4 regions of the Pseudomonas sp. T1.Ur genome follow, and region 4 is predicted to be linked to each of the others. Evidence: predicted binding sites of a transcription regulator. Region 4 holds the regulator's gene; each other region holds the start of a gene.

Region 1 (7,739 bases), 2.9 Mb from region 4:
TGCCCGTTTTTTATCGCCCGCGAAAATCAGAAGTCGTCTTTATCGAACCGACGGGCTTCACGTTGCAGCTGATACACGAAGCGTTCAACCTGGCGCTGCACCAGGCCGCTGATGTTGTGGAAGCGTACACCTGCGAACGTGGTATTGATCCGCTCTTCAAAATGCAGGTAGCGCAGTTCCACCGGCGCGGTCATGTTGCCGAATGGCAGGGCGGCGATGAAGCGTTCATAAACCTGGCCCAGTTGCAGCCGTTCGGTGATGTCGCCATCGAAGCGCAGCTTGCAGCCGGTGGCAGAGATATCCAGCAATTGGCCATTGACCGGTGATTTGAGCTTGTCGCCACCCAACTCCACGCTCACCAGTTGCGCCAGTTTCAACGCAGCCCGAAAGGCGTTGCGACGCTGGTGATACACCACTTCTTCGGGCAGGGCGCCGCGGTAGCAACGGCCGTCGTTGGAATCATCGATGGTCAGCGGGCCATTGCCTTCCCACGCGATACGCACGCCGTCATGGAAACCCTCGACACGAAACGGCTCGCCCGCCAGCAGGAAACGCTCGCCGTCCCGGGGGATCATTTCGTCCAGGGCGATGGTGTTTTTCTCGCGATCAACGTCCACCAGATAGCTCTGGAAGCGCTGGCTGCGCTCGTGGAAAGTAATGATCAGCGGATCGTGACTGTCTTGCAGCATCCGCAGGTTGCCGGAGATTTCCAGGGGCGTGGTAAGGACCTTCGGTGGCTGCGGAGCATCTTCCGCGTTTAAGGCATTGAACACGGTGGGTCAGTCTCCAAGCAAAATACGACTACAAAGAGCCAGCATTTTGCCAGCATGTTTCGCGCGTTGATAGTGCGCAGGCATCGTTCGCATCACGCCTGGCTGAGCGGACGGTGCTTGACCAGTTTCGCGGTCGATCCGCGAGCGTCATACAGCGTCGGGATTTCGCCGCCATTGAGGATGCGCAACTGATTGGCGGTGGCGGCCTGTTGCATTTGGATGGATTGGCCGTTTCGAGCGTTGGCGGCCTGGCATTGGCTGAGCAGGTCGTTGAGCGCTGCGCTTTGGGACAACAGCTGATCGCCAATCGACGATTGGCTGGCCAATTGTTCAAGGCCGTTATTGTCTGCGGGCAGGTTGAGGCTGGCGAGAATCTCGCTGCGCTTGCGGCCATGCTGGTCGAGCAAAATGATCAATGCCTGTTTCTGCGCCAGAATATTTTCCAGCAGGGGCATGTCCCGCCCATGGAGTGCCAGGGCTTCGGTCTGCAACAGCTCCAGCAATTGTTGCGCTGGAGCGAAGTCGTCGGTGATCAGTTGCAACAAATTAGTGTCGTGCATGGCTGGCCTTGGGTCTTGAGCGTCCAAAAGCCTGGCGCCGGCGGACGGCCTAGCGCTGGGCTTCGAAGTTGAGCAGCTTGCTGGCTACACGGTTGCTGTCGACTTGATAGCTGCCATCGGCGATTGCTGCTTTCAACGCGGCCACGCGGGCGTTGTCGACGACAGGTTGATCGCGCAGCTTGTCAGTGACCTTCTGCAACTGCTGAGCCTCATTGCTGAGGTGTACCGATTCCCCATTGCTGACAGTGGCGGCCTGTTCGGCTGGCTTGGATTTGCCGGTTTCGGCGGTTTCCTTGCTGGCGCTGGTACGCGCAGTCCCTGTCACAGGTGAGGAGCTGTTTAAACGATTGAAATCGATGACCATGGTAAAAAACCTCTGGGTATTTGGACGCTTGCCATGTTTTCGGCCATCCCCAAAAAAACTTTAGGCTCATTTTTCAATGAACGAGCGCACGTCTGCGCTTGCCTTTGCGTAAGGCACAGTCTAGGGAACACCGAGGTCAAGCGCCAGCCTGTCTACCCTCCTTACATAGCCACTTCCACCTGGCCAGGCGCCATCACTTGCGCCTTGATGACCCGCTGGGAGTTGAGGTTCTTCACCCGAATCTGTTCGCGCATGCCGCCGTTGGACAGGGCCTCGCCCGGCATCCGCACGGCTAATGTGCCACTGCGGGCGGTGATGACCACCTGGTCGCCCTTGCGAACCACTTCGGCCTGTTCCAGATGTACCTGCGTGATCACTTGGTCAGCGACCATTGGTCGGACAAGTTTCTGACCAATGGCTTCATCAACGGAAGTCAGGAAGCCCTGGCTGATCTGGCTGACGTCGCGTTCACGCAGCACCACGTCCTGGGGTTCGACAATCCCGGCGCGCTTGAGGGGGCGAGTGGTGGTGACAATTTCGCGATACAGGCGCACTTGAGCGGGCACGAACACTGTCCAGGGGGCCGCGCTGTCGCAACGAACCTTCACCGTGACGCGGCCCAGCGGCCTGGCCGGACTCTCCAGCGAGGCAGTCAATTCCTTGTCGCACATTGGCATCCGCAGGCGCGGGTCGAGCTGGTTGACTTCGATCTCGTAGCGACCTTCGGTTTGACTGGTTGCCAGATAGTCTTCTACGGTGAACTCAAGAAAGCCCTGAGTGACGCCGATAAGGAGATCAGGCAAGGTTACTTCAGCAGCACCGACGGCAGGACCGCCAGAAGCGAGCAGGCAGGCAGCCAGCAGTGCACCGAGCCAGTGGCGGCAGTGAGTGGTCAGGCGTCGAGAAAATGTCGTTTGTGCGTTCATGCCGGTTCAATAGCAAGCCCCGTGCCGTTTAGTGATGAATGCGCGACGGACACATTAGCGTGATTAGGAGTCAGGGCATGGCGGGAGTGATGGATTCGGTAAACCAGCGCACACAGCTGGTGGGTCAGAATCGCCTGGAGCTGTTGTTGTTCCGTCTCGATGGCCAACAGTTGTATGGAATTAACGTATTCAAGGTACGCGAAGTGCTGCAATGCCCTAAGCTGACCCTGATGCCCAAATCCAGTCCCGTCGTGTGCGGTGTGGCGAATATCCGGGGAGCGACGATCCCGATTCTCGACCTGGCGATGGCGACCGGTTCCGGTCGACTGCTGGATCAGAGCAATCCGTTTGTGATCATCACCGAGTACAACACCAAGACCCAAGGGTTCCTGGTGCGGTCGGTGGAGCGCATCGTTAACATGAACTGGGAAGAGATCCATCCGCCACCCAAGGGGACGGGGCGCGACCACTACCTCACGGCGGTGACGCGGGTCGACAACCAGTTGGTGGAGATCATCGACGTGGAGAAAATCCTCGCCGAAGTCGCGCCAACGCCGGAGACCATTTCCGTCGGCGTGGTGGATGCCGAGACGCAGCACAAGGCGGTTTCCCTGCGGGTGCTGACCGTCGATGATTCGTCGGTGGCACGCAAGCAGGTCACGCGTTGCCTGCAGACGGTCGGCGTCGAGGTGATCGCCCTGAATGACGGACGGCAAGCGCTGGATTACCTGCGCAACCTGGTCGACGAGGGCAAGCGGCCGGAAGAGGAGTTCCTGATGATGATCTCCGACATCGAGATGCCGGAGATGGACGGGTACACGCTGACGTCGGAGATCCGCAGCGACCCGCGCATGCAAAAACTGCACATCATCTTGCATACTTCGCTGTCCGGGGTATTCAACCAGGCGATGGTCAAGAAAGTCGGCGCCGATGACTTCCTGGCCAAGTTCCGGCCCGACGACCTGGCTTCCCGGGTCGTCGAGCGAATCAAGACAGCAGGCTAAAAAGGTCGGGCGCATTGTGCGCCCGGCAAGTCAACACAGTGAAAAGAGGCGGTATCTTGTCTACGGGTAATTTGGATTTCGAACAGTTCCGGGTCTTCCTGGAAAAAGCCTGTGGCATCTTGCTTGGTGAAAACAAGCAGTACCTGGTGTCGAGCCGTCTCAACAAAATGATGGAACAACAGGGCATCAAGTCATTGGGCGAGCTGGTCCAGCGTATCCAGAGCCAGCCGCGCAGTGGCTTGCGCGAAATGGTCGTGGACGCCATGACCACCAACGAAACCCTGTGGTTTCGTGACACTTATCCCTTCGAAGTGCTGAAGAACAAAGTATTGCCGGCGGCCATCAAGGCCAGCCCGGGCCAACGCTTGCGGATCTGGTCGGCGGCGTGTTCGTCGGGGCAGGAACCCTATTCGCTGTCGATGTCCATCGATGAGTTCGAGCGGACCAACCTCGGCCAACTGAAGGCGGGCGTGCAAATTGTCGCCACCGACCTGTCCGGGACCATGCTCAATAACTGCAAGACCGGCGAGTACGACAGCCTGGCCATTGGCCGTGGGTTGTCACCCGATCGCCTGCAGCGCTATTTCGACGCGAAAGGGCCGGGCAAGTGGGTGGTCAAGGCGCCCATCAAGAGCCGTGTGGAGTTCCGTTCGTTCAACTTGCTGGACAGCTACGCCAGCCTGGGCAAGTTCGACATCGTGTTCTGCCGCAACGTGCTGATCTACTTCTCCGCGGAAGTGAAGAAGGACATCCTGATGCGTATCCACAGCACCCTGAAGCCGGGTGGCTATCTGTTCCTGGGGGCGTCGGAAGCGTTGAACGGCTTGCCGGATCATTACCAGATGGTCCAGTGCAGCCCGGGGATCATTTACCAGGCGAAGTGATTCGTTCAGGTTGTCAAAAAAACGGGAGTCCCTTGGGGCTCCCGTTTTTTTTGCCTGCTGACAATCATTCACCACCGCCCCCTGTGGGAGCGAGCTTGCTCGCGATAGCGGCAGCCCATCCAAAATAGATGTAACTGACAGACCGCTATCGCGAGCAAGCTCGCTCCCACATTTTGATCTCCCTTTGCCAGGGTGAAAGCGGCAGAAAAGCGGCAGCCAGCGGAAGCCGATTGCCGCTTTTCTGGCATTGCCGCTTTGCCGATCCCCGCAAAGCCCCGGTTTACGGGCTCTTTAAAAGTGGCACGGCGCTTGCTAAAGCCATCGTACGTACATTCTGGTCACCCAAAGGTTTCCGACATGAGCATCAGCTTCGATAAAGCGCTCGGTATCCACGAACAGGCCCTGGGCTTCCGCGCCCAGCGTGCCGAAGTCCTGGCCAATAACATTGCCAACGCCGACACCCCGAACTACAAGGCGCGTGACCTGGACTTCTCCAAGGTCCTCGCCGAGCAGAACGAAAAAGCCAAGAACGGCCACTTCGCCTTGAACATGACCAACAGCCGTCATATCGAAGCCGAAGGCGTGGGCAGCGGCGACGAGTCGCTGATGTATCGCACACCGATGCAACCTTCGATCGACCAGAACACCGTGGACGCTCAACTGGAACAGTCCAATTACGCGGAGAACTCCGTGAACTTCCAGGCCAGCTTCACCCTGCTCAACAGTAAATTCAAAGGGCTGGTATCGGCCCTGCGTGGAGAGTAAGCCATGTCGATCGCGAGCGTTTTCAATATCGCCGGCAGTGCCATGAGTGCCCAGACCACTCGCCTGAACACCGTCGCCAGTAACATCGCCAACGCCGAGACCGTCTCGTCGAGCATCGACCAGACCTACCGCGCCCGTCATCCGGTGTTCGCCACCATGTTCCAGGGCGGCCAATCCACCGGCGGCGACTCGCTGTTCCAGGAACAGGACGCGGCCGGGCAGGGCGTGCAGGTGCTCGGCGTGGTCGAGGACCAGAGCAACCTCGAAGCCCGCTACGAGCCCAATCACCCGGCGGCCGACGCCAAGGGCTACGTCTACTACCCGAACGTCAACGTCGTTGAAGAAATGGCTGACATGATTTCCGCCAGTCGTTCTTTCCAGACCAACGCCGAAATGATGAACACCGCCAAAACCATGATGCAGAAGGTCCTGACCCTCGGTCAGTGATAAGGGGCGAGTCACATGAGCGTCACTAACACCACCGGCGGTTTGAGCCTCAACGAGATCCTCGCCAACTCTTCGGTCAAGACCAACACCACGACCGATGGCCTGGGCGCGGCAACCAGTGCGGCGACCGGCAAGAAGGAGCTGGGCAAGGATGCGTTCCTGCAACTGCTCGTGACCCAGCTGAAGAACCAGAACCCGCTGGAGCCCCAGGACAACGGCGAATTCGTGGCCCAATTGGCGCAGTTCAGCAGCCTGGAAGGCATCACCACGCTCAACCAGACCGTGAGTGGCATCGCCGGCAACTACAACTCGTCCCAGGCCCTGCAAGCTTCGTCCCTGGTCGGTCGCTCGGTCATCGCTCCGGGCGACAAGGCCGTGGTCGACACCTCCAAGAGCCTCAACGGCACGGTGGTGGTTCCGTCGGCGGTGTCGTCCCTCACGGTCAAGGTCATGGACAAGGATGGCAAGACCGTCCGCACCATCGACCTGGGCAGCCAGAAGGCCGGCAACTCGGCCTTCATCTGGGACGGCAAGAACGATGCGGGCACCACGGTTGAAGCGGGCACCTACACCTTCGCGGCCTCGACCACCATCGACGGCAAGGCCACGTCGCTGATCACCAACCTGCCGGCCACGGTCAGCAGCGTGACGATCAGCCAGACGGGCGGTGAGCTGATGCTCAACCTGGCCGGGCTGGGCAGCATTGCCCTGTCCAAAGTACAAACTATTGGTATGTAGAGCCGACTAACCGGCAAAAGGAGTCAACATGTCTTTCAACATCGGCCTTAGCGGTCTCTATGCAGCCAACAAACAGCTGGACGTGACCGGCAACAACATCGCCAACGTGGCGACCACCGGTTTCAAATCGTCCCGTGCGGAATTCGAAGACGTCTACTCGGCCACCAAGCTGGGCTCGGGCAGCAAGACCGTCGGCAACGGCGTGCGCCTGGCCAACGTTTCCCAGCAGTTCGGCCAGGGTGACGTGAACAACACTGGCAACGTGCTGGACATGGGTATCCAGGGCCAGGGCTTCTTTGTCCTGGATAACGACGGTTCGCTGAGCTACACCCGTGCCGGTACCTTCAAGACCGACAAGGAAGGCTTCATCACCAACAGCGATGGCACTGCACGCCTGCAAGGCTACGGCGTCGACGCCAACGGCAAGATCCTCAACGGTATCCTGACCGACCTGCGCATCGACACCTCGAACCTGCCGCCGCAAGCCACCAGCCTGGTTTCGTCGACCATCAACCTGAACTCGACGGCGACCCCGATCACCGCCGCGTTCAACCCGGCCGATACCGCCACCTTTACCAAGCAGTTCACCACGCCGATCTACGACACCCAGGGTAACCAGCACTCCATGGACCAGTACATGGTCAAGACTGCCGGCAACACCTGGAATGTCTATACCTTGATCGACGGTCGTAACCTGAACGGCAGCTTGCCGACCACGACCGGTGCCACCGCGCCAGTCCCTTCGACCATGAACTTCGATTCGAGCGGCAAGCTGACCTCGGTCACCACGCCGCCAGCGACGGTCAATAGCGACCTGGTACTGACCGGCTGGGTTCCTGGCACCGTGACCAACGGAACCTGGACTGCCAACGGCGCCGCCAGCGCGCCGACCATCACGATTTCCATGGGCAACACCACTCAGTTCAACGCCGACACCGCACGGTCGATTCCGGCCCAGAACGGCTACGCCACCGGCCAGATCACCAACCTGACCATCGATGGCAGCGGTGTATTGCTGGCGAACTTCAGCAACAACGAAACCAAGCCGATCGGCCAGATCGCCCTGGCCAGCTTCACCAACGAGCAAGGGCTGCAGCCAATAGGCGGCACCAGTTGGAAGGAAACCTTCGCCTCGGGTATCCCGGGCTACGATGCTCCGCAAACCGGCACCCTGGGTTCGATCGTCTCCAACTCCCTGGAAGAGTCCAACGTCAACCTGACCAACGAACTGGTCGAGCTGATCAAGGCGCAAAGCAACTACCAGGCGAACGCCAAGAC
Region 2 (7,739 bases), 4.2 Mb from region 4:
CAAACGTTCCTGATCCTGGCCGTTGCGCTGATGATGGCCGTGACCTTCCTGCCACGGGCCCTGCCGCTGCAGGTCAATACCGAAAACTGGCCACCCTTCGTCGCCCGTGCGCTGGAATATCTGCCGGTGGCGATCGTCGCCGCGATCAGCCTGACGCCGTTGCTGATCAAGGATCAGCATATCCAGCTCGACCGCCCCGAGTTCTATGCCGCGATTCCGACCCTGCTATGTGCGTATTTCAGCCGCAACCTGTTTCTCAGCGTAGCGGTGGGGACGGCGTCGTATATCGCGCTCGGCTCGTTCCTGTAGCGTCAGGTCGACCACGTCGTGCAACGCCTGGTCGGACAGTTCGGGATTGTTCACCGCCAGGCGGACTTCAAGGAAATCCTCGAAGTCCGGGAAAATCGCCAGACCGTTGCGCAGCGCCGCGTCGCGGGACACAAGCCCCAACCCATCGAGCTGGGTGATCAACGACAGCGTCAGCGTTTCGCTGCAGGAATAAACCATTCGCTGGCTTGGCCCGTACTCGCCGAGACCCGCGTCGAGAAAGCGAAGAAAGCTGTGGGAATACGGACACTCTTGCGCAGGGCGCACCTGGAATTTGTCGCCCAGCAGCCCAAGGGAGTCGTCTTTGTCACCACAGTGGGCGCCGACCACTCGCACCTGTACATCCGGCATCGGGATGCTGGAAAAACCGCTCTGTTGTCCGATCAGGATCGCCAGGTCAAAGTCTTCGTTCTTGAGTTTGCTCAGGTTCTCCATCGATTCGGCGTAGCTGAATTCCAATTGGTAATGGGGAAAGACCGCGATCAGGCGATCGATCATCCGTCGGTTGAACTCGCCAGGCAGGGTGGTATTGAGCGCCACTTTCAGGCTGCGTTGCCTGGGCGTCTTGAGCGCCGTGACTTTCTCTTCCAATTGCCGAGTGGCCGCAAGGACCTGGTCCATGAACGGCGTCAGTTCCGAGCCTTGACTGGTCAACGTCAGGCCTTTGTTCGAGCGCCGGAACAATCTGAACCCGAACTGCTCCTCGACCTTGTTCAACTGCGCCGCCAATGCCTGCACCGTCAGGCACGACTGCTCCGCCGCCGCCGACAACGAACCGGTCTGAACGATGCGCATGAGGTTACGTAAGGTTCTGCTATCCATGAGGTAATGCCCTCTGCTCAAGTGGGCTCGCTATTGTTGTGCACCCGGCCCGGGCCTGGCGGTGCGATGGTGGCTATCATCAAGCACCTTGCCACGGTTGTCGCGGTTTTGTAGCGAAAAGCGCCGGCAGCCGATAACTGGAGCTTATGTGGGATTTCAGGTTTTTGCTGGTTTGGCTTGCAGGTCGGTCTTATCAAAACAATCACGCCGAGATGAATGAGTCGTTACTGGTTTTTTATTTGTCCGCTTGCGAATTAAAACTTAAATTTTATCCATATGTGTACTACTCTCTAGGCAACAGTCAGCAACAAGGGAGCCAAGACTCATGGCGATTTCCTCGGTCAGCCTCAACGCACAGCAACAATTGGATTCCCCGGATGCGGGTCGAGTCGCGTTGAAGTTTTTCTTCAACCTCATGGAGCTGTGGGGTTGCAGCGTCGAGCAGCAGCGCACGTTGTTGGGCAAAGTAGGAAACACGACCTTCTACAAGTACAAACAGTTACCCGATAACGTAAGGCTGCCGCGAGACACCCTCGAGCGTATTTCCTATCTCATGGGAATACACAAAGCGTTGAGCATCATCTTCAGCAACAGCCGGGACCGTGCGTATCAGTGGATCAGCAGTCCTAACACCGCTGCGCCGTTCAATGGCCAGTCGGCATTGTCCTACATGCTCGCAGGGCGGGTAGTAGACATCGCCGATGTGCGGCGATACCTCGATGGAGTGCGCGGCTAATGACGCCACCTTTGGCGGACCCGCAATGGAAACGGGCCTATCGGATCGTCAACAGTAGTTTTCCGCCGATCACGTTGTTCGAAGATGTGCTCGATCCTGAAGACTTGCCCACAGCCTATGCCCTGGAAGCATTGACCAACGACCGGCTCATGGAAGAAGCCGGCGTGCTCTCCCGGGTGCGTCCCGAAGACCGCGTCTCCGGGCCGGGCTCCTCACCGGTGATGGCGGCATTTACTCACATCGGCAAAAGCAGCCGCTTCAGTGATGGCACCTTCGGCGTCTATTACGCCGCCAGCAGCCAGGAAGCCGCGATTGCCGAGACGTGTTATCACCAGGCCCGGTTCCTGGGGGCTACCAACGAACCGGATCTGGAATTGACGATGCGCACCTACGTCAACCAAGTCGTCAAACCCCTGCACGACATCCGCCACGATTATCCACACCTGCACAACCCGGACCCTGGCGCCTACGGCCCATCGCAAGTATTCGCCCGCCAGCTGCGTGAAACCCTGTCCTGGGGGCTGCTGTACAACAGCGTCCGCCTGCCTGGCCACGAATGCGTCGCTGCATTCCGCCCGCCGGCGGTGTCGATCCCGGTGCAGGGCAAGCATATCCGGTATGTCTGGAGCGCTCAGAAGCGGGAGATTTCGTTTGTGTTCGAGGTGAGCCAGGTTTGAGTGCGACGCCGTTTCCCAAGGACGGAATAACCCGTGGCGAGGGAGCTTGCTCCCGCTGGGCTGCGTAGCAGCCCCGGTTGTGTGTCAACTTGCCGCGATCAGCGCTTGTTCTTCCAACCATGTTTCCTGAACGAACGGATCTGTAATCGCGTAAATCCCATGCCCGCGACGCATGATGATATTTTCAGCCATCAAGGCAATTACCACGGGTTGAATTTCTTCAATACGAACATCCCGACCCACGGCTTTTGAATATTCTGCTGCCGCGTCAGCGGAAAAAATGCCGCGAGCATCCCCCGCTGTCGAGGCGATTTTATTGAAGATGGCTTGAGCCAGGCTGCCCAATTGCTCAACCTTCTCGAGCTCTATATTGGCCGCGGCGGAACGCAGCGTACTGGCGATGACGGGCAAGAACAGGTCCGGATTACCCTCTTGTTGCAAGACTTGCCTAAGGGCCTTGAGCATTTCTTCCGGACGGTTGCCAAGTGTATTGAAAGCTTCCGTTGCGACTTCAAGCGACGGCAGTTTATGCGGGCTGACAGTCATTGCCAGGCGGTTCAACAGATATTCGACATAATCGCCCTTCAAGACGGGATACGCCGTAGAGGTAGCGCCGGAAAAAGCCTGGTTACGTTTTGCTGTGAGTTCGCTGACCTGTGCGCGGTGAGAGCCGGTGCCGATAAACAGAAAGTAGCCAGGGGTATTGGGACGAGGGTTGATGGCGTCACGCGCGGCTTTCAGCGCGAGCAACATCTGGTTGCCGTCTTCAGTGGCGATGGCGTGTTGTACCTCATCGACGATAAGCACCAAGTCTGTCCTGGCTTGATCGACAATTTCGGCGAACGCTTGCGCGAGCGTCGTGCCTCCAACATTGCCCACGCCTTCAAGTTTGAACCCGAACTTGAATCCTGCTGCACCGATATCGACGCCGCCGACGCGCCTGAGTTTTTCAAGCAGGCCAGAGGCAGGTGTTTGTAGTTCCTGCAGCGTTTTACGAATGGCATCGTGCAATAAGGTGGCCGGATTGGCGAGGGTATCGCTCCAGAGATCCACATAAATGACCAGCGCACCCTCTTTTTCCAGGGCTGGGATCAGGTCACTTCGCAAAAAAGTCGTTTTTCCGGTTCTGCGCAGCCCGGACAGAAACAGACCTGAACGCAAACCTTCGTCAAGTACGCCTGGACTTAGAAGCTGGTTGGCCATGCTTTCAGCCAGTTCAGGGCGCTGGAAAATGCTGCTCATGCAATTATCCCGTTTTATGGATTAGCCATAATTATTGCTGAGCCATAATTTAGCATAAGATTTTGCGGAAGTTGGAAGCGAGTCAGTGCAGCCCCGTTTGATCAAATCTTGAACTGCTGCACCGAAGCCTGCATCGAACCCGCCGCGTCGTTCAACTGATCCGCCGTTTGCGTCAGGTTGTGAATCGAACGGGTGTTCTCGCGGGACTGCTCGGCAATCGACTCCACCCGCTGGGCCATCTCGTCACTGGCTTTGGATTGCTCGGCAATGGTCTGGGAAATTTCCTCCACCACCTCGGCGGCATGTCGGGCCCCGGTGCGGATTTCGCTGATGGACACCCCGGCCTGCTGGGCCAGGTTGACGCCTTCGTCCACGCGGCTGACGCAGGCCTGCATGTTCGCCACCGCGTCCCGGGCGCTGGACTGGATGCGTTCGATCATCGCAGTGATTTCCTGGGTGGACTGCGTCGTGCGCGCCGCCAGGTTGCGGACTTCGTCGGCCACCACCGCAAAACCACGCCCCGCCTCGCCGGCGCGGGCGGCCTCGATGGCAGCGTTAAGCGCCAGTAAATTGGTTTGTTCGGCGATGCTCTTGATCACCTGGATGATGGAATGAATGTCTTCGGACGACGCATCCAGCGCGGTGATCTTGCTGGACGATTGGTTGACCACCTCGGCGATCCGGTTCATGCCTTCGACCACCCCGAGAATCACCTGGCCGCCACTGCTCGCCAAATGCTCGGACTGCGCCGAAATCGTCCGGGCACTGTCGGCGTGCTGATGGATCTGGCCGATGTTCGCCATCATTTGCTCCATGCTCGCCGCCATGCTGGTCGCGCTCTGCGCCTGCTGATCGGCGCTGGACACAATCTGCCGGGCTGTATCGCCCAAATTCCGGGATGTGCCGTGCAATTCATCGCTCTGGCTGCGGATCGTGGCGATCATCTGCCGTAGGTTGCTCTGCATCCGTTCGATGACGCCCTGCAATTGACCCAGCTCATCCTTGCTTTGAGCGCCCATGGAACGCTGCAAATCCCCTTGGGAAATGGCCTGGGTATTGAGGATGATTTTATTCAGCGGCGTGAGCACGGCCTTGAGCAGGCTCCACGACAACAGCGCCAGGGCGACACAGGTCGCCAGCAAGGTCACGATCAGCCAGCGTTCCGAGGTTTGAATGCTACTGTCCTGATGCTCGCGGGATGACTGCGCCTGGTTTTCGATCAGCTCGCTGACCGCCTCGTTGCGTTCTTCCAATGCTGAAAACGCGCCGTCGAACTCTGCCCGCAGCGCATGGGCATCCTGGGCGCCGCCCAACGCCTTGCCAATGATTTGCTTGGCTTTGTCGATGTAAGTTTCGACTTGGGGCTTGAGCTCGCCAATCGCCTTGGCGACATCCCCCGGCAACTTCGCTTCGGCATTCTCGGCGATGACCTTGCGCATCCGCTGGGTATGCTCATCGAACCCTTCCAGCACTTCTTTTCCCGCCTGGACATCTCCCGGTGTCACCAACAGGGCGGCCAGCACATCGGCGCGAATGGCGTCGTGCATCATGTCCGCCTCCATGTGCTTGCGCATGGCCGAAATACTGGTCTCGTTCTGCACCAGGGCCTCGGTCATGGAGTGATAACCCCACAACCCGATTCCGCCAAGCAGCAGCGCAAAAGAAAGACTGACCAACCCCGAGCCTATGACCTTGGTGCGGATCTTCATCGCTAACTGCTCCTGGAGCGGGATGTCTGGGCAAGTGTAGTCGAGCGCCAGCAGAGCCTTGGGACAGTCCGGGCTCATATTTGAGGCTATCGGCGGGGAGCATGATTAGATGAGGCTGTGGCGAGGGAGCTTGCGCCCGCCGGACTGCGAAGCAATCCTTTTCCGCAAGCAAACAGTCTAGAGTGGATTCACAGAGCCCTTCGCGACGATCTCGTCCCACGCGGTAGGGGTGGGAAACAGCTCGTTCAGGAAACCCACGAACGCCTTGACGTTCGGACTTCCCCGGCGACTTTCCGGCCACAACGCCGTAATGGAGGAGCGATCGACGGCAAATTGTGGAAACAGCGGCGTCAGCTCTCCCCGGGCAACATAGGGCGCCGCGACATAAGTGGGTGAAATGCCAATGCCACCGCCCGCGGCGAGCACCGCAGCCACCGCATCGCTGGCGTCGATGACGATGGGAGCATCGGGCGTGATTTCCACCAATCGGTCCCCCACGCTGAATGGCCAGCGCAGCGCTTGCCCCGAGCTCTGATAGCGAAAATTCACGCAATCATGGTTGGCCAGGTCGCTCAGCTCCAGCGGCGTGCCGCGTTTGGCCAGATAGGCTGGCGAGGCAAAAGCGCAAATTCGATGCGGTCCCAGCGTGCGAGAGATAAGCCGCGAGTCAGCCAGGTTGCCCACGCGCACGGCCACATCGATGCCTTGCTCGACGATATCGGCAAACTGATCGCCCAAGCGCAGGTCGATGGCGAGCTTGGGATAACGCTCGCGGAAACGGGGAATCGCCGGCGCCAAAATGTTCAGCCCGATAGGCGGTGGCGCTGTCACTTTCAAAGTGCCGGAGGGTTCCGCGCGCGAGGCCACGGCGGCCTGCTCGATGTCTTCCACCTCCCGCAGAATCCGCAGCGCCCGTTCGTACAGGTCCCGGCCTTCCACGGTCAGGGTCAGCGAGCGGGTGGTGCGGCTGAACAGACTCAGCCCGAAATGCTGCTCCAGCCGTTGCACGCTCTTGCTGATGGCTGATGGCGACACCGACAAATCGCGCGCCGCAGCGGTATAGCTGCCCAAAGAGGCGGCGCGGGCAAAGGCAATAAGACCGGTCAGGCGGTCCAACCCTATTTGTTCCCTCATGGCATTAGTAAAGCGACTTGCGACCCAATTATCAATGTTGGCTCGAGTCTTTAGTCTTTGCCCATCGACGCCATCCAGGCGTTCAAGGAGATAGACCATGAGCCATTCATTTACCCAACCATTGCCCGCCCAACTGCAGGATCGCACCGTAGTGATATTCGGCGGCACCTCCGGCATCGGTCTTGCCGCCGCGATTCAAGCCAAGGCCGCCGGCGCATCCGTCATCGTGATCGGTTCCAACGCCGAGCGTGCCGAGCAAGCCGCCCTGGAACACGGCCTTGCCGGCTGGCGCGCCGCCGACGTCACCCAAAGCGAAGCCATCTACGCCGCCTTGGCAGATATCCCGCACGTGGACCATCTGGTTCTGTTCGCCGGCACATTCGTGGCGGGCAAAGTGCTGGACGCGGAGATCGGCTACCTGCGCCGGGCGTTCGAAGAGCGGATGTGGGCCTCCATCCATACGATCCGCGCGCTCGGGGATCGCTTGTCCAAGGAAGGCTCCATCACCTTTATCTCAGGCTGCCTGGCCGACCGGCCCAATGCACATGGCACCGCTGTCATCGCGGCAGCTTCGGCCGCAATGGAAGCGTTGGCCCGTGGCCTGGCCTTGGAACTGGCGCCCATCCGCGTCAACACGCTGTCTCCAGGCCCGATCGATACGCCTATCTTCAGCAAAGCCTTGGGTGAGGGACGCGATGCGTACGTTCGCGCATGGGAACAGGTGCTGCCGCTGCATCGTGTGGGCACTGCCGCTGAGGCAGGCGCGGCGACGGTTTTCTTGATGACGAACACGTTCATGAACGGCGCCACGCTGAACATTGATGGCGGCGCTCGGTTGGTCTGAGTGAACCCCGTGGCGAGGGAGCTTGCTCCCGCCGGGCTGCAAAGCAGCCCCTCTTTATCCGCTCACGCCAATGCTGCCCCGTTCAGCAAGCAGCATTGGACTCGCTACCCTTAAGCCGGATGACTCCCCGGCGCCTCCAGCACCTTCACCACGTCATCAATGGCGGCCTTGCTCATATCCTGCAAATAATACGAAGCCCAGGCATACCGATCCGTGCCGCGAATCATCGCCGCTTCCTCGGCGAGGAC
Region 3 (7,739 bases), 3.1 Mb from region 4:
TCCGTTACAATGCGCCACCGTGTCGACATCTGTAGTCGCAAAGTTCTAGCCGAGGTGCTCCGTGGATATCATCGAAACGATCAAAGACCAGATTGCCAACAACACTATCCTGCTTTACATGAAAGGCTCGCCGAATGCCCCGCAATGCGGCTTCTCGGCCAAGGCTGCTCAGGCGGTGATGGCGTGTGGCGAGAAGTTCGCCTACGTGGACATCCTGCAGAACCCGGAAATCCGCGCCAACCTGCCAAAGTACGCCAACTGGCCAACCTTCCCGCAACTGTGGGTGGGTGGTGAGCTGATCGGTGGTAGCGACATCATGACCGAGATGGCGGCTGACGGTTCTCTGCAGACCACGATCAAGGCAGCTGTTGAAGCAGCAGCGGCGAACAAGTCCGAAGCCTGATCTGCCCCCAGCCCCTGTGGGAGCGAGCTTGCTCGCGATAGCGGTGTTCCGGTCGCATCAAGTCGACTGACACTCCTTCATCGCGAGCAAGCTCGCTCCCACATTGGTTTTGTGCGGGCCTGGAATCCAGGCAACAAAAAGCCCCGCGCCTCGAAAGAGGACGGGGCTTTTTAATGACTGGCTTGCGGGGAAGCTTACTCTTCACCCATCTGCGATTGCAGATAGTTCTCCAGGCCCACTTTGTCGATCAGGCCCAGTTGGGTTTCCAGCCAGTCGATGTGTTCTTCTTCGGATTCGAGAATATCTTCGAGCAGTTCGCGGCTGCCGAAGTCACCGACGCTTTCGCAGTGGGCGATGGCGGCTTTGAGGTCGGCGTGGCCAGTACGTTCGATACGCAGGTCGCACTCTAGCATTTCGCGGGTATGTTCACCGATATGCAGCTTGCCAAGATCCTGGACGTTTGGCAGGCCCTCGAGGAACAGGATTCGCTTGATCAGCTTGTCCGCGTGTTTCATCTCGTCGATGGATTCGTGGTACTCGTGCTTGCCCAGCTTGTTCAGGCCCCAATCTTCATACATGCGCGCATGCAGGAAGTATTGATTGATCGCGACCAGCTCATTGGCGAGGATCTTGTTGAGATGCTGGATGACTGTAATGTCGCCTTTCATGGTAACGGCCTGCCCTGTAATAGCTGTGTATAGAGCGGAGTTTGAGCTGCACAATGACCAGTGTCAAACCTAAGTAATTGAATAATAAATGAAAATTAATCGGAATAAGAATGTTTGTGTTCCGCGTCTGGGACCTAACCATTTGATTTACAGGCATAAAAAAACCGGACTTTGAGTCCGGTTCTTCAAGAAGCTGGATTTATGCGGCAGTAAATTCTACCGGATAAGGGATCGAGGCCTGGGCGGTCTGTACTTTGGCGAGCGTTTCACGCACCACTTCCTTGGCGAGGCAGGCGCATTTACCGCATTGGCTGGCTACGCCGGTGGCCTGGCGGACTTCGCGATAGCTGCAGCAACCTTCATAGATCGCTTCGCGGATTTGCCCGTCGGTGACGCCAGTGCAGAGGCATACATACATAAGTGAGAACCGTCGCTGGTTGTGACTCAATTGAGACGGATCTTAATGTTAACGAGAATGATTGTCAAAGTGGTTTCCGGGTTCTTTCATCACCTTTGCTTCGGGCTGACGAACGGTTTTGGGTTGGAGAGTCGATCATGCGCAACAGATTTTCGATGCCATGGAAAAACCGTTGAGGACAGTCCAAACGTGCGGTGTATGATGGTCGGTCCTTGCGAAGCGGGTTCGTGTCACAGGGCTGTCGCCTGGAGGTGGCAGGCTGGCGCGGACCTTGTTTTCACGTTACTACACCAGGAGATATCCAATGAGCGTACTCGTAGGCAAACAAGCCCCTGACTTCACCGTTCCGGCCGTCCTCGGCAACGGCGAAATCGTCGACAGCTTCACCCTGTCCTCGGCCATCAAAGGCAAATACGGCCTGGTGTTCTTCTACCCGCTGGACTTCACCTTCGTCTGCCCGTCCGAGCTGATCGCCCTGGATCACCGCATGGACGACTTCAAGGCGCGCAACGTGGAAGTGGTCGCTGTTTCGATCGACTCGCATTTCACCCACAACGCCTGGCGCAACACCGCTATCAACGCCGGCGGCATCGGCCCGGTGAAATACACCATGGCTGCCGACATGAAGCACGAAATCGCCAAGGCCTACGACGTTGAGTCCGAAGGCGGCGTGGCCTTCCGTGGCGCGTTCCTGATCGACGACAAAGGTGTCGTCCGTTCGCAGATCATCAACGACCTGCCGCTGGGCCGTAACATGGAAGAGCTGATCCGTCTGGTCGACGCCCTGCAATTCCACGAAGAGCACGGCGAAGTCTGCCCGGCCAACTGGAAAAAAGGCGACAAGGGTATGACTGCATCGCCTGAAGGCGTAGCCGCTTACCTGGGTGAGCACAGCGACAAGCTGTAAGCGCACCCGCGGCATAAAAAAACCGGCCCCTCGATGGGCCGGTTTTTTTATGGGGGGCTGAATACATACTGTGGCGAGGGGATTTATCCCCGCTGGACTGCGCAGCAGTCCCAAAAAGGTGAGTCCGCCACACCCAGTTGGCAGGTTTGGGGCCGCTTCGCGACCCAGCGGGGATAAATCCCCTCGCCACAAAGAGCTAAGCCTAGCTCTATATCAGTCGTCGAAATCCTGCCACCCGCCCATCTCTTTCCACCGGTTGACGATGCCGCAAAACAGCTCGGCGGTCTTTTCGGTGTCGTAGCGGGCCGAGTGGGCTTCGCGGCCATCGAAATCGATGTCGGCTGCCTGGCAGGCCTTGGCCAATACCGTCTGGCCGTATGCCAAGCCCGCCAGGGTCGCGGTGTCGAAGCTGGAGAACGGGTGAAACGGATTGCGCTTCATGTCCAGGCGTGCAACGGCGGCGTTGAGGAAGCCCAGGTCGAAGCTGCTGTTATGGCCGACCAGGATCGCTCGCTTGCAACCGTTGGCTTTCAGCGCCTTGCGCACGCCACGGAAAATGTCGGTCAGGGCGGTTTCTTCGCTGACCGCCATGCGCAACGGATGATCGAGCTTGATCCCGGTGAACTCCAGGGCGGCTGCTTCAACGTTGGCGCCTTCGAACGGTTCGACCCGGAAGAAATAGGTGTGGTCGGGGAAGACGAAGCCTTTCTCGTCCATGCCAATGGTCGTCGCGGCGATTTCCAGCAGCGCGTCGGTGGCTGAGTTGAAACCGCCGGTTTCTACGTCGACCACGACCGGCAGATACCCCCGGAAACGGGCAGCCATGGGGTGGCGAGGGCCGCCCGAGCCGCCATTGCCATCCAGTTCGTCGTCGAAATGATCTTCACTCACGCTTTTTCCTCCAGCAGGCGCCAGCGCAGTTTTTCACCGGCGCGCAGCGGGATGACAGTCTGCTCGCCAAACGGCAGGCTGGCAGGGGCGGTCCACTCGTCGCGGACCAGGGTAATACGATCGGTGTTCACCGGCAGCCCATAGAAGCGTGGGCCGTGCAGGCTGGCGAAGCCTTCGAGCTTGTCCAGGGCGTTGCGCTGCTCGAACGCCTCGGCGTACATCTCGATGGCGGCATAGGCGGTGTAGCAGCCGGCGCAACCGCAGGCCGCTTCCTTGGCGTGCTGGGCGTGGGGTGCCGAGTCGGTGCCGAGGAAAAACTTGGCGCTGCCGCGGGTGGCGGCGTCCAGCAAGGCTTCCTGGTGGGTATTGCGCTTGAGGATCGGCAGGCAATAGAAGTGTGGCCGGATCCCGCCCACCAACATGTGGTTGCGGTTGTACAACAGGTGATGGGCGGTGATGGTTGCGCCAACGTTGGCCGGGGCCTCGTTGACGAACTGCACGGCATCGCCCGTGGTGATGTGCTCGAACACGACCTTGAGGGTCGGGAAGCGCTCGACGACGCGGCGCATGTGCTCGTCGATGAAGATTTTCTCGCGGTCGAACACATCGACATCGCCCCGGGTCACTTCACCGTGGATCAACAACGGCATGCCGACTTCGGCCATCGCCTCCAGCGCCGGGAAGATCTTGTCGATGCTGGTGACGCCGGAATCCGAATTGGTAGTAGCGCCGGCCGGGTACAACTTGGCCGCGTGTACGAAACCGCTGGCCTTGGCCTCGCGTATTTCCTCGGGCTGGGTGCGGTCGGTGAGGTAAAGCACCATCAGCGGTTCGAAGCGGCTGCCAGCCGGGCGCGCGGCCAGGATGCGCTGGCGATAGCCATCGGCCTCGGCGGCGTTGCGCACGGGCGGAACCAGGTTGGGCATGATGATGGCGCGGCCAAAAGTGCGCGCGACATCGGCGACGGTATGGGTCAACACAGCACCATCGCGAAGATGAATATGCCAGTCGTCGGGACGCAGCAGGGTCAGGCGGTCGGACATGGGGGGCTTCCAGGCGGGTAAATCTCCGGGGAATGCTACCGGAAAAGACCGATCCGGGCACCCGCTATCAAGTTTTGCCGCAAGTTACCGATAGCCCCTTCAGGTGTGCCACGATTTTGTGCCCTGTCTCGGCCAAACGGCATGCCCAGCGTTTTCGATTTCCGTATAAAAAGCCAGTGGAGCCTCCCGTGCGCCAGCGTTATCTAGCCTTGCTCAGTGTGTTTGCCAGCCTTCCTGCGATGGCGCTCACTTTCCAGACCCGTCTGGAGAGCATTGAGTGGACGGTCGAAGGTGACAAGTTCGAGTGCCGGCTGAGTCAGCCGATCACCGATTTTGGCAGCGGCGAATTCGTGCGCAAGGCGGGCGAGCAGGCTACGTTCCGGCTCAAGGCGTATAACCCGATGCTCGGTGGTGGCTCCGCGACGTTGTTGGCGGCTGCGGCGCCGTGGCAGCCGGGGCGGGGCGATATCAATCTGGGCTCGGTCCGGATCGGCAGTGGCGACGTGTTGTTCAATAGCTCCCAAATACAGGCGGGCCGTCTGATCAGCGGGCTGATGGAGGGACGCAGTCCGGTGATTCGACGCAATACCGAGGATGGGCGCGTATCCGAAGTCCGGCTGCTGCCTGTGCGCTTCAACAAGGCGTTCAACGATTACCAGGGCTGTGTAGCGAAACTGTTGCCGAAGAACTTCGAGCAGATCAAGCAGACCCAGATCGGTTTTCCGGGCGAGGGGGTTGAGCTCGACGCCCAGGCCAAGGCCCAGTTGCAGGTCATGCTCGACTTCATCAAGGCTGACCCGAGCGTCAATCATGTCGAGCTTGATGGCCATTCCGACAACAGCGGCAATCGCTTGACCAACCGTGAGTTGTCACGTCGTCGTGCGCTGGCGGTCATGGATTTCTTCAAGGCCAACGGTTTCCAGGAGTCCCAGTTCACCGTGCGTTTCCACGGCGAGCGCTATCCGCTGGTTCCCAACAGCAACGCAGCCAATCGGGCCAAGAATCGCCGTGTCGTCGTTCAGTTGGAGCGTGTAGCGGCCACCCAGGCCCCGGCTCCTCAGTCGCCAACAGCCGCGCCAGCGCCAGCTACTCCTGCCGTGGCGCCCGCTGCTGCGCCGGGCAAGGCACCGACGCCGGTTGCTCCGGCCAAGGCGGCTGCACCTGCCGCGGCAACTGCACGCACTTCCTGATCCCGTCCTGATCGTCGCTCAATCGACATAATCTGTCGCTTCGTCGTCATAAGCTGTCGCGCCTCTGTAAATTATCCGCGCTGGACGTTAGACTTCCCGGCTTTCCGTACAACCCGTGGAGTGATGGCATGGCGGACGTAAACAAGGTCGTTCTGGCGTATTCCGGCGGCCTGGACACTTCGGTGATCCTCAAGTGGCTGCAGGACACTTATAACTGCGAAGTGGTGACCTTCACCGCAGACCTGGGGCAGGGCGAAGAAGTCGAGCCTGCACGCGCCAAGGCCCAGGCCATGGGCGTCAAAGAAATCTACATCGATGACCTGCGCGAAGAGTTCGTCCGTGACTTCGTGTTCCCGATGTTCCGCGCCAACACCGTTTACGAAGGCGAGTACCTGCTGGGTACCTCCATCGCCCGCCCGCTGATTGCCAAGCGCCTGATCGAAATCGCCAACGAAACCGGCGCCGACGCCATTTCCCATGGCGCCACCGGTAAAGGTAACGACCAGGTGCGTTTCGAACTGGGTGCCTATGCCCTCAAGCCTGGCGTGAAAGTCATCGCCCCGTGGCGTGAGTGGGACCTGCTGTCCCGTGAAAAACTGATGGACTACGCCGAGAAGCATGCGATTCCGATCGAGCGCCACGGCAAGAAGAAATCCCCGTACTCGATGGATGCCAACCTGCTGCACATCTCCTATGAAGGCGGCGTGCTGGAAGACACCTGGACCGAGCACGAAGAAGACATGTGGCGCTGGACCGTCTCCCCTGAGAAGGCTCCCGATACCCCGCAATACCTGGAACTGACCTACCGCAACGGTGACATCGTCGCGCTGGACGGCGTGGAAATGAGCCCGGCCACCGTGCTCGCAACCCTGAACCGTATCGGCGGCGAACACGGCATCGGTCGCCTGGACATCGTCGAGAACCGCTATGTCGGCATGAAGTCCCGTGGCTGCTATGAAACCCCAGGCGGCACGATCATGCTGCGCGCTCACCGGGCGATCGAATCGATCACCCTGGATCGCGAAGTGGCTCACTTGAAGGACGAGCTGATGCCCAAGTATGCCAGCCTGATCTACACCGGTTACTGGTGGAGCCCGGAGCGTCTGATGCTGCAACAGATGATCGATGCCTCCCAGGCTCACGTGAATGGCGTGGTACGCCTGAAGCTGTACAAGGGCAACGTGATCGTGACCGGGCGCAAGTCCGACGAGTCGCTGTTCGACGCCAACATCGCGACCTTCGAAGAAGACGGCGGTGCCTACAACCAGGCCGACGCGGCCGGCTTCATCAAGCTCAACGCCCTGCGCATGCGCATCGCGGCGAACAAGGGTCGCAAGCTGTTCTGATCTGATCCGGTTCAATAAAAAACGGCCTGCGATGAGCAGGCCGTTTTTTTTGTCCGTCGAACAGGGGTCACGGCTTTCTTCTCCGACGAAGACGCATCAAGTGACGCTGGTTTTTCCTTCCTCGACGTAAGGCATGTCCGCGCCGGCCGGCTGAGCCGCTCGTGGTCTTTTTGACGTGCTTGCTTTTATGGAAGTCCGAAGGGGTATACAGAGAGCGGTGATTGAAATTGAGTGTGAGAAAAAACAGCAGCGACAAGTAAAAGGGGAAGCCGATCAGGAACCAGATATAGTATTCACGATCTTCATCATCCAAGAAGGGTAAGACTATCGCTGCGGATGTTTCTGATAGCGTTGCAAGTATGGCAATCAGGGTCATGGGGTTGGTGATGGTTTTTTGAGTGTTGTTCATGATAAGTGCTCATGGATAATTTCATGCTCGGTGATTGAGGTTTTAATTGAAGGGATTTGATGCGTTGGCTCGAAACAAAACAGTCGTCCCCAACAGCGCAGTTACGTTTTGAAATCGCGGATATCGAGCAATTCTTTTTATACAGAACCTCATTCGATGGCGTGAAATTTTTACCGTTTGTCTATAAATAAATTAGTTACTTTTTATGAAGATATTTGTCGGTATGAACTGGAATGTGTTTTGTTTTCCAGGAAAAGTCGCGTCATTCATAGGGTCTTCGGTGCGTCAGATTCACCGCTTCGATTTTATCGGAAAATTCGTGCCACATTATTTCGCGGCTTATTTGTAGGAATTTTCTGTAATGTTTGTAGGATATGTCTTTCGCTGCGAGCACTCAGGGAGAGCGGCATGCCAAGGGAAAATGACTAGGCTATTGTGCATGCTCTAAAAATTCGAACAGCGAA
Region 4 (7,739 bases):
GGCGCTGTTGGCTGAACAGGTACCGGTACGCGACATCCGCAGCATTGCCGAAGCGATCGCCAACAACGCTTCGAAGAGTCAAGATACCGCCGCCCTGGTGGCTGCGGTGCGGGTCGGCGTATCCCGTGCAATCGTCCAAAGCATTGTAGGCACTGAGTCTGAGCTGCCTGTGATCACTCTGGAACCAAGGTTGGAACAGATATTGCTCAATAGTCTGCAGAAGGCAGGACAAGGCTCGGAAGAGGGTGTCCTGCTGGAGCCAAGCATGGCCGAGAAGCTGCAACGTTCGTTGATCGACGCAGCCCAGCGGCAAGAGATGCAAGGCCAACCGGTGATCCTGCTGGTGGCCGGTCCGATTCGCGCGATGCTCTCGCGATTCGGGCGCCTCGCGGTCCCGGGGCTGCATGTGCTGGCGTACCAGGAAATACCGGACAACAAGCAAGTGACCATCGTTGCGACAGTAGGGCCCAACGGCTGAGGTAGTGGTTTATGCAAGTGAAGCGTTTTTTCGCCGCCGATATGCGTCAGGCCATGAAGCTGGTACGTGACGAGCTGGGCGCTGAAGCAGCCATCATTGGCAATCGCCGGATCGCTGGCGGTGTCGAGCTGACGGCTGCGCTGGATTACAAATTGTCGGCGCTGGCCCCGCGCGTTCCGAACATGGAACTCGAGGATGAGCTGCGCAAGACCCAGTCGCGCATCGCCAGCGCCCAGGCCGAATTGAGCCTGCGCAGCAGCGAAGGCGCGGCGAGCGCGGGCACCAATCGTCAATTGTTCGCCGGCCAGCCACTGACTGCAGGCCTGCCGCTGACCGCCGCCGAACCGCTGGTCGAGGCCACGCCGGCCGAGCCGCGTCGTCCGGAGCCAGCACCCGCCGCGCCTGCCCGGGGTGTCGACCCGCGCGCCCTCGACTCGATGCGCTTCGAACTCAACAGCCTGCGCGAGCTGATGGAAGTCCAGCTCGGTTCGCTGGCCTGGAACCAACTGCAAGGCAGCCGTCCAGCCCAGGCCAACCTGTGGCGTCGCCTGCAACGCATTGGTCTGTCCGGCCCATTGGCGCGCGATCTGCTGGCGCTGATCAATGGCATCGACGAGCCTCGCCAGGCCTGGCGCATGCTGCTGGCGCACCTGGCGCGGATGATCGCCACGCCGGAAGTCGAGCCATTGGAAGAGGGCGGTGTCATTGCCATGGTCGGCCCGGCCGGCATGGGCAAGACCACCACCCTGGCCAAGCTCGCGGCCCGTTATGTCCTCAAGTACGGCGCCCAGAGTATCGCCCTGGTGAGCATGGACAGTTTCCGCATCGGCGCCCAGGAACAACTCAAGACCCTGGGGCGGATCCTCAATGTGTCGGTGACCCATGTGGATCCGGGCCAGTCCCTGGCCCAGGCGCTGGAACCGTTGATGCGCAAGCGCGTCGTGCTGATCGACACCGCTGGCCTGCAAGCCAGCGATCCGGCCCTGCGCATGCAGCTGGAAAGCCTGGCCGGACGTGGCATCAAGTCAAAAAATTATCTCGTGTTGGCAACCACCAGCCAGAAACAGGTTCTAACCGCCGCATACCACAGCTACAAACGCTGCGGGCTGGCCGGCTGCATCCTGACTAAGCTGGACGAAACGGCAAGCCTGGGCGAGGTGTTGAGCCTGGCGATCGGTCATGAACTACCGGTGGCCTACCTGACCGACGGGCCGCGGATCCCGGATGATTTGCATCTGCCGCGCCGTCATCAATTGGTCAGTCGTGCCGTGAGTGTGCAAATGCAGGAAGAACCCAGCGAAGAAGCCATGGCTGATATGTTCGCTGATATCTACCACAGTCCGACCAAGCAGGTTGGCTGAGGTATTCATGAATATTTTTTGTACCTACATCGATGGTCTGCCATGCATTGTTCCATATGTGAACGCGCAGCCAGTAATGTGGCCTCCGTCTAAGTAAGACAAGGTAAAGAACGAACATGGGCAGCATGCATCCCGTACAGGTGATCGCGGTGACCGGCGGCAAAGGTGGCGTCGGCAAGACTAACGTGTCAGTGAACTTGTCCCTGGCCCTGGCAGAGCTAGGCCGACGGGTCATGTTGCTGGACGCCGACCTGGGCCTGGCGAACGTCGACGTGCTGCTGGGGCTGACACCCAAGCGCACCCTGGCGGACGTGATCGAAGGCCGCTGCGAACTGCGCGACGTGCTCCTGCAGGGGCCCGGCGGGATTCGCATCGTGCCGGCCGCTTCCGGCACCCAGAGCATGGTGCACCTGACCCCGGCGCAGCACGCTGGCCTGATCCAGGCTTTCAGCGACATCGGCGATAACCTCGATGTGCTGGTGATCGACACGGCTGCCGGCATCGGTGACTCGGTGGTCAGTTTTGTCCGCGCCGCCCAGGAAGTCCTGCTGGTGGTCTGCGACGAACCGACGTCCATCACCGATGCCTACGCCCTGATCAAACTGCTTAACCGCGACTATGGCATGAACCGGTTCCGCGTCCTGGCCAACATGGCCCAGAGCCCGCAGGAAGGACGCAACCTGTTCGCCAAGTTGACAAAGGTCACGGATCGCTTCCTGGACGTCGCCCTACAATACGTCGGCGCAGTGCCTTACGACGAAAGCGTACGCAAGGCGGTCCAGAAGCAACGTGCCGTATATGAAGCCTTTCCACGTTCCAAATGCGCGCTGGCGTTCAAGGCGATCGCCCAGAAGGTCGATACCTGGCCACTGCCGGCCAACCCACGCGGGCATCTGGAATTTTTCGTCGAGCGTCTTGTGCAACAAACAGCAGGGCCCGTGTTATGACAGCCAGCGGTTACAACCATCTCTACAAAAAATCGGCACGGGACGCCCAATACGAATTGATCGAGCGTTACGCGCCATTGGTCAAGCGCATCGCCTATCACTTGCTGGCACGCTTGCCAGCCAGCGTCCAGGTCGAAGACCTGATCCAGGCAGGCATGATTGGCCTGCTGGAAGTGGCGAACAAATACGACGCGAGCAAAGGCGCCAGTTTCGAGACGTATGCCGGTATCCGCATTCGCGGCGCCATGCTCGATGAAGTCCGCAAGGGCGACTGGGCGCCGCGCTCGGTGCACCGCAATACCCGTATGGTCAGTGACGCGATTCGCGCGATTGAAGCTAAAACCGGGCGTGACGCTAAAGATCATGAGGTTGCGGCCGAACTCCAATTGAGTCTCGACGATTATTACGGGATTTTGAACGATACCTTGGGCAGTCGCCTGTTCAGTTTCGACGACCTGTTGCAGGACGGCGAACACGAGGGGCTGCATGAGGATGGCGCAAGTGCTCACATGGAGCCATCGCGCGACCTGGAAGATGAACGCTTCCAGAGTGCGTTGGCCGAAGCGATTGCCAATTTGCCGGAGCGTGAGCGACTGGTCTTGGCGCTGTACTACGACGAAGAGCTGAACCTCAAGGAAATCGGTGAGGTCCTGGGAGTCAGCGAATCGCGGGTCAGCCAGTTACACAGCCAGTGCGCGGCCCGTTTACGGGGGCGTTTGGGGGAGTGGCGAGCACGCTGACAGGCGGTGCGGAGATGCTGCGAGCGGGGCAGGCATGGCAAATGCCACGCCAGTCTCCATCCGTTGTGCTCCAGACCGTTGTCGAGTGTTGTGCCGGATTGATTGAAATGGCGCGTTCAGGTGCTGGGCGCGTTTAAGACTGCTTGGAGGTCGAATTGGACAAGAACATGAAAATCCTCATCGTTGATGACTTCTCAACGATGCGGCGGATCATAAAAAACCTGTTGCGTGACCTTGGGTTCACCAACACGGTCGAGGCCGACGATGGCACTACTGCCATTCCGGTTCTCAACAGCGGGAGCATCGACTTTCTGGTGACTGACTGGAACATGCCTGGCATGACCGGTATCGACTTGCTGCGCCATGTGCGCGCCGACGAAAAACTCAAGCATCTCCCGGTGCTGATGGTCACTGCCGAAGCCAAGCGCGAGCAGATCATCGAAGCGGCCCAGGCCGGTGTAAACGGCTATGTGGTCAAACCCTTCACGGCCCAGGCGTTGAAAGAGAAGATCGAAAAAATCTTCGAACGCATCGGTTAACGGCGCCACGGGGGAGCTATGGACAACGAATCTTCAATGGGCGATTTCGAATCGACCCTGAAAAAACATGCCCGCGAACTGGTCGACAGCCTTGAAAAGGGCCGCTTCGGCGATGCGGTTCAAATGATTCATGAGCTCAACCAGACCCGGGATCGTGGTCTGTACCAGGAAGTCGGCAAGCTCACCCGTGAACTGCACAGCGCGATCGTCAATTTCCAGATCGATCCGAACATGCCGCAGGCCGAGGAAGTCTCGCAGATTACCGACGCGACCGAGCGCCTTGGCTATGTGGTCAAGCTGACCGAAGCCGCGGCCAACCGCACCATGGACCTGGTGGAAAGCGCAACGCCCCTGGTCAACGGCCTGAGCGAGGAAGCCCAGGCGTTGAGCACCGATTGGGGACGGTTCATGCGTCGCGAAGTCGGCGCCGAGGAATTTCGGGAGCTGGCCCGGCGGGTCGACGGTTTCCTGACACGCAGCAGCGCCGAGAACCGCGCCGTGGCAAGCAACCTCAACGACATTCTGTTGGCCCAGGATTACCAGGACCTCACCGGCCAGGTAATCAAGCGCGTGACCCAACTGGTCACCGAAGTGGAAAGCAATCTGCTCAAACTGGTGTTGATGGCTAGCCAGGTCGACCGCTTTGCCGGCATCGAACACGACCGTGAAGCGATGCTTGCTGAAAAAGATCCACAAAAACATCTCTCTCAGGGTGAAGGTCCGCAGATTCATGCCGATAAAAGAGAAGACGTTGTGTCCGGTCAGGACGATGTGGACGATTTGCTGTCCAGCCTTGGATTCTAGTTTTTAGCCCTATTTTAGGAGCAGCCATTAATGAGCTTCGGCGCCGATGAAGAGATCCTTCAGGATTTCCTGGTTGAGGCCGGCGAGATTCTAGAGCAACTGTCCGAACAGCTGGTCGAGCTGGAAAGCCGACCTGATGATGCGGATCTGCTCAATGCAATTTTTCGCGGTTTCCACACTGTAAAAGGAGGCGCCGGCTTCCTCCAGCTCAACGAGCTGGTGGAGTGCTGCCACATTGCCGAGAACGTGTTCGACATCCTGCGCAAGGGGGAGCGTCGCGTCGACTCGGAACTGATGGACGTGGTGCTCGAAGCGCTGGATGCGGTCAACAGCATGTTCAGCGAAGTGCGCGAGCGCTCGCCGATCACCCCGGCCACGCCCGAGCTGCTTGCCGCGCTGTCGCGCCTGGCCGAGCCGCAGTCGGCTGACGAAGCCGCACCGGTGGCCGAGCCTGTTGTGGAAGAGCCGGTCGCCGAGGAATCGGGCGACATCACCGATCATGAATTCGAATCGCTGCTGGACTCGCTGAACGCCGTCAAGGCCGAAGCCGAGGCGCCTGCCGCACCTGCTGCGCCAGCCGCCGATGCCGCTGCCAGCGATGAAATTACCGACGATGAGTTCGAGTCGCTGCTTGACCAGTTGCACGGCAAGGGCCAGTTCGCCCCCGATGCGGTCGCAGCGCCGGCGGCCCCGGCTGCGCCAAAGGCAGCGGGGGATAACTCCGACATTACCGACGACGAATTCGAAGCCTTGCTCGACCAGTTGCACGGCAAGGGCAACTTTGCCGTCGATGCGCTGGATTCGGCCATCGCCTCCGCGCCGAGCCCGGCCAAGCCAGCAGCGGCGGCGGCCGGCAGTGACCTGATCAGCGACCACGAATTCGAATCGCTGCTCGATGAGCTGCATGGCAAGGGCAAGTTCAGCGAAGTCGGCAAGGCTTCCGCCGCGCCCGCCGCTGCAACCACCGCCGCCGCGACAGCCGCACCCGCCGCGAAGGCTGCGCCCAAGCCGGCCGCCAAGGCACCGGAACCGAAGGCCGAGACACCGAAACCCGCTGCTGCCGCCGCTCCGGCGCCAGCCCGTGCTCCAGCGGCTGCACCCGCGGAAAAACCGGCCAGCGAAGCCGAGACCACGGTGCGGGTCGACACCGCGCGCCTGGACGAGATCATGAACATGGTCGGCGAACTGGTGCTGGTGCGTAACCGCCTGGTGCGCCTGGGCCTCAACAGCCAGGACGAAGCCATGTCCAAGGCCGTGTCGAACCTCGACGTGGTCACGGCCGACTTGCAGACCGCGGTCATGAAGACCCGGATGCAGCCGATCAAGAAAGTCTTCGGGCGTTTCCCGCGCCTGGTTCGCGACCTGGCTCGCCAGCTCAAGAAAGAAATCAACCTGGAACTGGTGGGTGAAGAGACCGACCTCGACAAGAACCTTGTCGAGGCCCTGGCCGACCCGCTGGTCCACTTGGTGCGCAACGCGGTCGACCACGGCATCGAGTCGCCGGAAGAACGCGAAGCGTCTGGCAAGGTCCGCAGCGGCAAGGTGATCCTGGCCGCCGAGCAGGAGGGCGACCACATCCTGCTGTCGATCTCCGACGACGGCAAGGGCATGGACCCGAACGTCCTGCGAGCGATCGCGGTGAAGCGTGGCGTGATGGACAAGGACGCGGCCGATCGCCTGAGCGACACCGAGTGCTACAACCTGATCTTCGCCCCGGGCTTCTCGACCAAGACCGAGATCTCCGACGTGTCCGGTCGTGGCGTGGGCATGGACGTGGTGAAAACCAAGATTTCCCAGCTCAACGGCTCGATCAACATTTACTCGACCAAGGGCCAGGGCTCGAAGATCGTCATCAAGGTCCCGTTGACCCTGGCGATCATGCCGACCCTGATGGTGATGCTGGGCAACCAGGCGTTCGCCTTCCCGCTGGTCAACGTCAACGAGATTTTCCACCTCGACCTGTCGCGCACCAACGTGGTCGACGGCCAGGAGGTGGTCATCGTGCGGGACAAGGCGCTGCCGCTGTTCTACCTCAAGCGTTGGCTGGTCAGCTCTGCCGCCCATGTCGAGCAGGGCGAGGGCCATGTGGTGATCCTTTCGGTGGGCACCCAGCGAATCGGCTTTGTCGTCGACCAGTTGGTGGGCCAGGAAGAAGTGGTCATCAAGCCGTTGGGCAAGATGCTCCAGGGCACCCCGGGCATGTCCGGCGCCACCATCACCGGCGACGGCCGCATCGCGTTGATCCTCGATGTGCCAAGCATGCTCAAGCGCTACGCCGCCCGGCGTATTTGATTCTGGAGGGGCGCGGCCCGACGCCGCGCCTCGTCTAACGGAGTGTTTATGGTAGTTAAAGTCCTGGTGGTGGACGATTCGGGGTTTTTCCGCCGCCGCGTCTCGGAAATTCTTTCGGCGGACACGAGCATTCAGGTCGTCGGTACGGCGACCAACGGCAAAGAAGCGATCGATCAGGCCCTGGCGCTCAAGCCGGACGTGATCACCATGGACTACGAGATGCCGATGATGGATGGCATCACGGCGGTGCGGCATATCATGCAGCGCTGCCCGACCCCGGTTTTGATGTTCTCCTCCCTGACCCATGAAGGCGCTCGGGTCACCCTCGATGCGCTGGACGCCGGGGCGGTGGACTTCCTGCCGAAGAACTTCGAGGACATTTCGCGCAACCCGGACAAGGTCCGCCAGTTGCTGTGCGAGAAGGTCCACAGCATTTCCCGCAGCAACCGCCGCGTCAGTGCCTACAGCGCACCGGCGCCTGCGCCGACTGCTGCGCCCGCGCCAGCGCCGACGCCTTCGGCGTCGAGCAACTTCAATCCGGCACCGGTCCGCAGTGCTCCGGCACCTGCTCCTGCTCG

Evidence for each region. Region 4 encodes FliA, which starts transcription of late flagellar genes. Its sites were predicted from a motif close to CTAAAGTTTNNNNNNNNNNNGCCGNTAA; they were not measured.
Region 1: flgM (flagellar biosynthesis anti-sigma factor FlgM) is a predicted target of FliA. The motif match lies at 1,734-1,761, and genes of this name have one in related genera.
Region 2: M8Q45_RS23210 (methyl-accepting chemotaxis protein) is a predicted target of FliA. The motif match lies at 5,600-5,627, and genes of this name have one in related genera.
Region 3: M8Q45_RS18470 (flagellar protein MotY) is a predicted target of FliA. The motif match lies at 4,397-4,424, and genes of this name have one in related genera.

Annotation. Positions count from the first base shown of each region.
Region 1 covers NZ_JAMGSN010000001.1:4,032,376-4,040,114, reverse strand. Annotated here, with positions in the region: gene M8Q45_RS17970 (flagellar brake protein) at 27-773, opposite strand; gene M8Q45_RS17965 (flagella synthesis protein FlgN) at 866-1,333, opposite strand; gene flgM (flagellar biosynthesis anti-sigma factor FlgM) at 1,383-1,697, opposite strand; gene flgA (flagellar basal body P-ring formation chaperone FlgA) at 1,859-2,623, opposite strand; gene M8Q45_RS17950 (chemotaxis protein CheV) at 2,701-3,627, shown strand; gene cheR (protein-glutamate O-methyltransferase CheR) at 3,684-4,511, shown strand; gene flgB (flagellar basal body rod protein FlgB) at 4,869-5,276, shown strand; gene flgC (flagellar basal body rod protein FlgC) at 5,280-5,723, shown strand; gene flgD (flagellar hook assembly protein FlgD) at 5,739-6,461, shown strand; gene flgE (flagellar hook protein FlgE) at 6,490-7,739, shown strand, end outside.
Region 2 covers NZ_JAMGSN010000001.1:5,247,845-5,255,583, reverse strand. Annotated here, with positions in the region: gene M8Q45_RS23235 (AzlD domain-containing protein) at 1-309, shown strand, start outside; gene M8Q45_RS23240 (AzlC family ABC transporter permease) at 1-13, shown strand, start outside; gene M8Q45_RS23230 (LysR family transcriptional regulator) at 226-1,149, opposite strand; gene M8Q45_RS23225 (MbcA/ParS/Xre antitoxin family protein) at 1,475-1,885, shown strand; gene M8Q45_RS23220 (RES family NAD+ phosphorylase) at 1,885-2,562, shown strand; gene M8Q45_RS23215 (AAA family ATPase) at 2,647-3,804, opposite strand; gene M8Q45_RS23210 (methyl-accepting chemotaxis protein) at 3,906-5,513, opposite strand; gene M8Q45_RS23205 (LysR family transcriptional regulator) at 5,691-6,647, opposite strand; gene M8Q45_RS23200 (SDR family oxidoreductase) at 6,745-7,491, shown strand; gene M8Q45_RS23195 (DUF3077 domain-containing protein) at 7,602-7,739, opposite strand, start outside.
Region 3 covers NZ_JAMGSN010000001.1:4,133,772-4,141,510, reverse strand. Annotated here, with positions in the region: gene grxD (Grx4 family monothiol glutaredoxin) at 62-403, shown strand; gene bfr (bacterioferritin) at 598-1,071, opposite strand; gene M8Q45_RS18490 (bacterioferritin-associated ferredoxin) at 1,271-1,489, opposite strand; gene M8Q45_RS18485 (peroxiredoxin) at 1,794-2,396, shown strand; gene rnt (ribonuclease T) at 2,610-3,287, opposite strand; gene pyrC (dihydroorotase) at 3,284-4,330, opposite strand; gene M8Q45_RS18470 (flagellar protein MotY) at 4,519-5,520, shown strand; gene M8Q45_RS18465 (argininosuccinate synthase) at 5,649-6,866, shown strand; partial or broken gene M8Q45_RS18460 (hypothetical protein) at 7,032-7,275, opposite strand.
Region 4 covers NZ_JAMGSN010000001.1:1,083,355-1,091,093, forward strand. Annotated here, with positions in the region: gene flhA (flagellar biosynthesis protein FlhA) at 1-478, shown strand, start outside; gene flhF (flagellar biosynthesis GTPase FlhF) at 490-1,839, shown strand; gene fleN (flagellar synthesis regulator FleN) at 1,956-2,786, shown strand; gene fliA (RNA polymerase sigma factor FliA) at 2,783-3,526, shown strand; gene M8Q45_RS05070 (chemotaxis response regulator CheY) at 3,694-4,065, shown strand; gene M8Q45_RS05075 (protein phosphatase CheZ) at 4,084-4,869, shown strand; gene M8Q45_RS05080 (chemotaxis protein CheA) at 4,900-7,161, shown strand; gene M8Q45_RS05085 (protein-glutamate methylesterase/protein-glutamine glutaminase) at 7,210-7,739, shown strand, end outside.